3 regions of the Pseudoalteromonas sp. MT33b genome follow, and region 2 is predicted to be linked to each of the others. Evidence: predicted binding sites of a transcription regulator. Region 2 holds the regulator's gene; each other region holds the start of a gene.
The links. Region 2 encodes sigma-54, which starts transcription at its own class of promoters, with help from an activator protein. Its sites were predicted from a motif close to GTTGGCACGNNNNTNGNNT; they were not measured.
Positions count from the first base shown of each region.

Region 1: the regulator sigma-54 is predicted to act here: its motif matches at 1,562-1,580, upstream of fliE (flagellar hook-basal body complex protein FliE).
Region 3: the regulator sigma-54 is predicted to act here: its motif matches at 838-856, upstream of flgJ (flagellar assembly peptidoglycan hydrolase FlgJ).

Region 1 is NZ_CP059831.1:959,387-961,662, reverse strand. Features, by position in the region: gene fliF (flagellar basal-body MS-ring/collar protein FliF) at 1-1,170, opposite strand, end outside; gene fliE (flagellar hook-basal body complex protein FliE) at 1,191-1,523, opposite strand; gene H3302_RS04420 (sigma-54 dependent transcriptional regulator) at 1,688-2,276, opposite strand, start outside.
Region 2 is NZ_CP059831.1:436,571-438,846, forward strand. Features, by position in the region: gene hpf (ribosome hibernation promoting factor) at 1-193, opposite strand, end outside; gene H3302_RS02095 (RNA polymerase factor sigma-54) at 220-1,716, opposite strand; gene lptB (LPS export ABC transporter ATP-binding protein) at 1,831-2,276, opposite strand, start outside.
Region 3 is NZ_CP059831.1:940,141-942,416, forward strand. Features, by position in the region: gene H3302_RS04340 (flagellar basal body P-ring protein FlgI) at 1-768, shown strand, start outside; gene flgJ (flagellar assembly peptidoglycan hydrolase FlgJ) at 894-1,850, shown strand; gene flgK (flagellar hook-associated protein FlgK) at 1,864-2,276, shown strand, end outside.

The sequences.
Region 1 (2,276 bases), 520 kb from region 2:
AACCGCAACAGATACACTAATACGACGAATAACACCTGTTTGCTGACGCTTATGAGAAATAGTGGTATCTAGCTCGTAATTACGGGTTGCTTCTTTGTGCGAACGACTTGGGTTCATTGCACTACCAGCGCCCCCTTGTCCTGCAACTTCAGGAATATTTGAATTAACAGGCGGTTGATTAGTCAAGGCACCTGGGATCCCCACAGCAAGACCACCAATGTTATTTTCTTCAAATGTTGTTTCACTGCGCACTGCAGGTAAGTCTGGGTTGTAGCGCTTTTGTGTTTCTTCTACCGCACTAAAGTCCATATTTAAATCAACTTGCGCAGTGTAATTACCTAAGCCTACGACAGGAATTAAGATGCTGTCGATTTTATTTAAGTATTCTTCTTCACGCTTGCGCTCAATTTCATATTCTTTGCGAGAACGCGCTGCCAGTGAATTTTGTGAACCCGAATTAAGTAAGCGACCGTTTTGATCTGTCACCGTAACACGCTCAGGTGAAAGACCTTGTACTGCAGAGGCAACAATATCAACAACTGAGTCGATTTCTTCACCATCTAACATACGGCCACGTTTAAGAGTCAGTACAACGGTAGCTGATGGTAATTTTTCACGACGAGCAAATACGTTTTCTTTTGGAATTGCTAAAAGCACTTTGGCGCGAGTGACATTTTTTAGCTCTTCGATTGTGCGAGCAAGTTGCTGCTCACGACCATGTTTTAAACGTTCACGTTCTAAGCGTTGGCTAACACCAAAGCCCATATCTTGCATGATGATGTCGGTGCCTGAGCTTGGCGCTTGCTCAAGACCTTCACGGGCCATCAATAATTTAATATTTTGGTATTCGCCTTCTTCAACTGAGATGACATTACCATCAAGTTCATAATCAATCTTCTGTGCGTCTAAAAAGTCCAGCGTTTGGATAAGCTCTTCGGTTGGCATTTTACCCAGCGGTCGCATATCTGGTTGACGAGCCCAGATAATAATAAAAATTGCGATTGCCAAACAAATAGCCAGTGCAATGACCAACGTCACCTGACGTAATACATCAACGCCATTGAGGGCACTGAGGTAGCCTGACTTTTGCTCTTGTTGATCATCCGTGTCTGAAGTATCGACACCGCCGCCTGCGAGGGCTAGATCAGTTGATTGATTAGATTGCGCCACAATAATTCTCCACTACCTAGTTAAACAGGCATGTTCATGATTTCTTTATATGCTTCAACAAGTTTGTTGCGAACTTGCACCGTTGCTTCAAAAGCAACCGAAGACTTTTGCGAAGCAATCATTACTTCAGCAAGGGATACACTGCGGTCTCCCATCTCAAGTGCTGTTACTTTTTGTTTTGCTTCTTGCTGCAGGCCATTAACGGTATCTAGCGCGCTTGTAAGTAAGTCACCAAATTGCGCCGATGATGTTGGCTGAGCCTGAGTTGGTAAATTATTAACGGATTGACTACGGCTAGCTTCAAGTGCCATAGATTGCATTTCTTGAAATAATGCGCTGTTTTGAACTTTCATAATACTCTCTGACAATGCAGTTTACTTATATATAGATAAAGCACAAAACGTGCCACAAAATAAAACAATATAAATCAATGTGTTAGGTGGTTATTTTGTTTGTCAGAGTTTTGACAGCAAACAAGCCCACACGGAGTGAGCTTGTCAGTTAAAGGGGGATGCTTTTAAGCGGGTAATGCAATACCTAAATCGCGCATTTGAGCTAGTTTATATCTAAGTGTTCGTGGACTAATCCCTAATGTTTCAGCAACCTCTTTGCGCTTTCCTTGGCACCTAGCTAGGGTTTCTAAAATAATGCGATGCTCTTTGTCTTTAAGCTCATCTTTATAATTTCCCTGCTCGTTAACAGATGGAATTTCGTCATGCATGGGGTTAACCACTTGCTCTTTATAAACCGGGGCATTTTGCACCGGTGCACTATTTACAGTCTGTGCTTTAACCGCTAAGAGCTCTTCAATAAATATATCGTCTTCATGAATGCTATTACCATCACATAGTATCAGTGCACGCTGAATCACATTATCAAGTTCACGGACATTACCCGGCCAAGCATGCGATAGCAGTTTTTGCTTAGCTTGCTCAGTTAATAATGCGATAGGCTCTTTACTTCTGATGCAATGACGCTCAATTAAATGCTCTGCAAGGACAATAATATCACCTGGGCGCTCACACAGCGGACGCCACATTAAAGGAAAAACATTTAAACGATAATACAAATCTTCTCTGAATAAATTTTCGCTAACAGCTTCTTTT
Region 2 (2,276 bases):
TAGAGGCAAATAACTCGCCTCCGTTTACATGTAAAGTTGCTTCTGCTTTTTGGCTTAGTTTTTCTACATCTAGAATGACATGAACATTATTAATGTGGTCAAAATGCCTTTCTAGTTTCGCAAACTTGGTGTTTACATAGTCTCTTAATGAATCTGTGATTTCTACATGACGACCAGTTAAATTTAGTTGCATAAGCATTTTCCTTCTATGTAAAACGTCTAAATCAGACTCTTACGCTGATTCGACGGAGGTATTGCTAGAGACTCTCGATATTTTGCTATTGTCCGTCTAGCTACTTTAATTCCTTGCTCAGCCAATATATCTGCAATTTTGCTATCACTCAATGGTTTAGCTGTGTTTTCTGCGGCGATTAGCTTTTTGATTAAAGCGCGAATTGCCGTAGATGAACACTCACCCCCATTTTCAGTGCTTACATGGCTGGAGAAGAAATATTTCAACTCAAAAATTCCCCGCGGGGTATGCATGTATTTTTGTGTTGTTACTCGCGAAATTGTTGATTCATGCATTTCGACCATTTCTGCGACATCATTTAATACCATGGGTTTCATGGCCTCAGGACCATGTTCAAAGAAAGCCTGTTGTTGTTGAACAATACAGTTAGTCACTTTTAATAACGTGTCATTACGGCTTTCTAAGCTTTTAATAAACCATTTTGCTTCTTGTAAATGAGAGCGAATAAATTGGCTATCACTGCTTGATTTTACAGAACGTGACATCGCCGCATAGTGGCTATTCACTCTGATTTTCGGCATGCAGTCTGGGTTTAGTTCAACTACCCAACGGCCTTTTATTTTTTTTACGGATACATCGGGTATCACGTATTCAGACTCTTCTCTAACAATGGTATCCGCAGGCTTTGGATTTAAGCTGTGGATCAATGTCATGACTTCTTTCAGCTCACTTTCTTTAAGCTTAGTCTTTTTCATCAAAGTGCGATAGTCACGACTCGCTAATAATTCAATATGTTCTGATAACACCATTTTAGTTTCAGCTAAATAGGGGGTGTCAGCATCGAATTGGCGTAATTGAATACACAAACATTCTTGTAAACTACGGGCGCCAATACCGACAGGATCGAATAATTGGATTCTTTTTAAGACAGCTTCGACTTCATCAAGTTCGATTTCTTCTTCATCGTTATTTTGATTGAAGCTTTCAACAATGTCTTCGCAGCTTACGGTTAAAATACCCGAATCATCAATTGCCTCAACAATCGCAACGGCAATCGCTTCGTCTGTTGGGCTGAATGGAGTCAGTTGTAACTGCCACATTAGGTATTCGTGGAGAGTTTCGGTTGATGCGCCTTGGTAAATTGATTCATCTTCAGGCATTGGACCTGAGGAACTTGATGGGGCAGCACTCATGTACTCATCCCACGTAACATCCATTGCTAAGTCGTCACTTACGGTGTCTTTGTTGAGGGCATCACTGCTTTCTTGCTCGTACTCGCTTGCAGCTTCGTCAGCCGACGCGCTTAGTTGGGTATCGTCAGATTCGGCTTTCTGCTCGTTCTTGCCAATACTCTCTTCTGCATAATCTGCTTCTTCAACTTCAAGCAAAGGGTTAGAGTCTAACGCTTCTTGAATTTCTTGCTGGAGATCCAATGTACTGAGCTGCAACAAACGGATAGCCTGTTGCAGTTGTGGAGTCATTGTAAGTTGCTGGCCCATGCGCAGCTGTAATGATTGCCTCATGTATCCCTAACAATCCTTTTTAGTCTTATCAAACAATAGCACGATGCCGTTAACTATTTATTTGATTTATTGTCATTGTTATAAGTCTAGCAGATGCTCTAGTCGGTGGCGTATTTAAAGCCTGAATTGCTCGCCTAGATACACATCGCGTACAGTTTGGTCGGCTAACACATGTTCAGGTGTACCTGATGCAATTAGCTCCCCATGAGAAACAATGTAGGCTTTTTCACAAACATCAAGGGTTTCTCTCACATTGTGGTCAGTAATTAATACACCAATACCACGATTTTTTAAGTGCTCAATAATTTTCTTTATATCTAACACTGAAATAGGATCAACACCAGCAAAAGGCTCATCGAGCAAAATAAATTTAGGGTCAGCGGCCAGTGCGCGTGCTATTTCAACACGACGGCGTTCACCCCCTGACAATGCCATACCTTGGCTGTCACGAATGTGTTGAATGCTAAATTCATCAAGTAAGCTGTTAAGTGTTTCTTCGCGGCCTTGTTTATTGAGATCTTTACGGGTCTCTAAAATGGCCATTAAGTTTTGATAAACGG
Region 3 (2,276 bases), 500 kb from region 2:
GGCAGTGCAGGAAGCTTACGCGGTGGTACGTTATTACAAACCTTTTTGAAAGGGGTTGATGGTAATACGTATGCCATTGCACAGGGCAGTTTGGTCGTGGGTGGTCTAGGCGCAGAAGGTGCTGATGGCAGCCGAGTGATTATAAACACTCCCACCGTTGGCCGAATTCCGAATGGGGCAACGGTTGAGCGCGCTGTTAAAAGCCCGTTTATGCAAGGTGACTACATCACCTTTAATTTGAATCGTCCAGATTTCACAACGGCAAAGCGCCTAGAGCAAACTATTAATGATTTAGTTGGGCCAAACAGTGCTCAAGCAATTGATGCCGCGTCTGTACGTGTCATTGCACCGCGCGATGCATCGCAGCGCGTATCGTATTTATCAACGCTTGAAAACTTAGAGTTCACACCGGCTGATACTGCGGCAAAAATTATTGTCAATTCACGTACGGGCACCATTGTTATTGGTAAAAACGTAAAATTACAGCCAGCTGCAATTACCCACGGTGGATTAACCGTGACCATTGCTGAGCAGCAAAACGTATCGCAGCCGAATGCACTGAGCGAAGGCGAGACGGTGGTGACAAACCAAAGTATTATCGATGTTAATGAAGATGACTCTCGTGCTTTTGTGTTTAATCCAGGTATTAGCCTTGATGATTTAGTGAGAGCGATAAACGAAGTTGGTGCCGCCCCTGGTGACTTAATGGCTATCCTTGAAGCGTTGAAAGAGGCGGGAGCCATAAACGGGCAACTTGTTATTATATAATCAATTAAAAACGCGCTGAGATCAGCGCGTTTTTTCATTTCTACCTTCCCTCAATCTGATAAATCCTCTTTTGGCGTAATTATTGCATTTGATTATGCATTATTAATTATTGTGTCAAAAAGCTGATGGATACGAATCATCTCGACAAACAAAACTTTTTTGATTTAGGCAACTTAGACTCATTGCGTCAAAGTGCTCTAAAAAGTGATGCCTCTAGCGATGCGTCAAAAGAGGCGCTGAAAAAAGCGGCGGCACAATTTGAATCTATCTTTACGCAAATGCTGCTTAAAAGCATGCGTAAGGCTAATGAAGCCTTTGAAGACAAAGACAGTCCGTTTAACTCGAGTGGCGTAAAATTCTTTGAAGAAATGCATGATCAACAGCTTTCTGTTGAGTTGTCTTCTAACGGCTCACTGGGTTTGGCTGATCTTATTGTGCAGCAGTTATCGCCCGACGGTAAGAAATTTACTCCTGGCTCCGTGTTAAGAACAACCGCAGAGTTTGATAGCGATAAGCGTGTTCGCGGTAATCAAGAAGCTAAGCCAGAAACACACCCAATGGCTGAAGTTGTCACTGATGAGCAATCAGAAAACCGCTTTGAAGATGCTGAGTCTTTCATTAGCTCTGTTTGGGAGCACGCAAAAAATGCGGCTGAAAAAATTGGTTTAAACCCTGCTGTGATGGTTGCTCAAGCTGCGCTTGAGACAGGGTGGGGTAAGCATATTATTAGTAAAGCGGATGGCACCAGTAGTAATAACCTTTTTAACATTAAATCTGATAAGAGCTGGCAAGGTGACAAAGCAAGTAAAGTTACGCTTGAGTTTGAGCAAGGTGTGCCTGTTAAAAAGCATGCAAGCTTCCGTTCTTATCAGTCAATTAAAGACAGTGTGAATGATTTTGTGGATTTCTTAAATGAAAACCCACGTTATCAAGACGCACTAAAAAACACCGCAGAACCCGCAGCCTTTTTAGATTCGTTACAAAAAGCAGGTTATGCAACTGATCCAAATTATGCCAACAAAATTAAGCAGGTATTGAAGCGTGTTGAGCTTCAAAGCGTCGCTGCTTCATTGGTACGTTAAGGAGTAAGTCCTCATGTCATTCAGCTTATATGACATAGCAAATTCAGGTGTAAGAGCGAATTCTGAGCTTTTACAAACGACCAGTAAAAACATAGCTAATGTAAATACAGCGGGTTATGTTCGTGAGCGCACTGAGTTCAGCACCATGATCGACAACCAAGTTGGTCGGGGTGAAACGTATCGTTTACTCAATGAGTTTGCTCAAAAACAGCTAAATCGTGACACGTCAAATAAAGCATTTTTTGATCAGTTTGTAACAGAAGCAAGCCGAGTCGATAGCTTGTTTTCTGAAGAGTCGAATAGCTTATCAACCAGCATTAACTCGTTTTTTAATAATGTTCAAGAAAGCTTAAATCAGCCTTCATCGACGGTGGCGCGTTCGCTGGTTATGACAGATGCACAAAACCTCATTGATCAAATGGACAG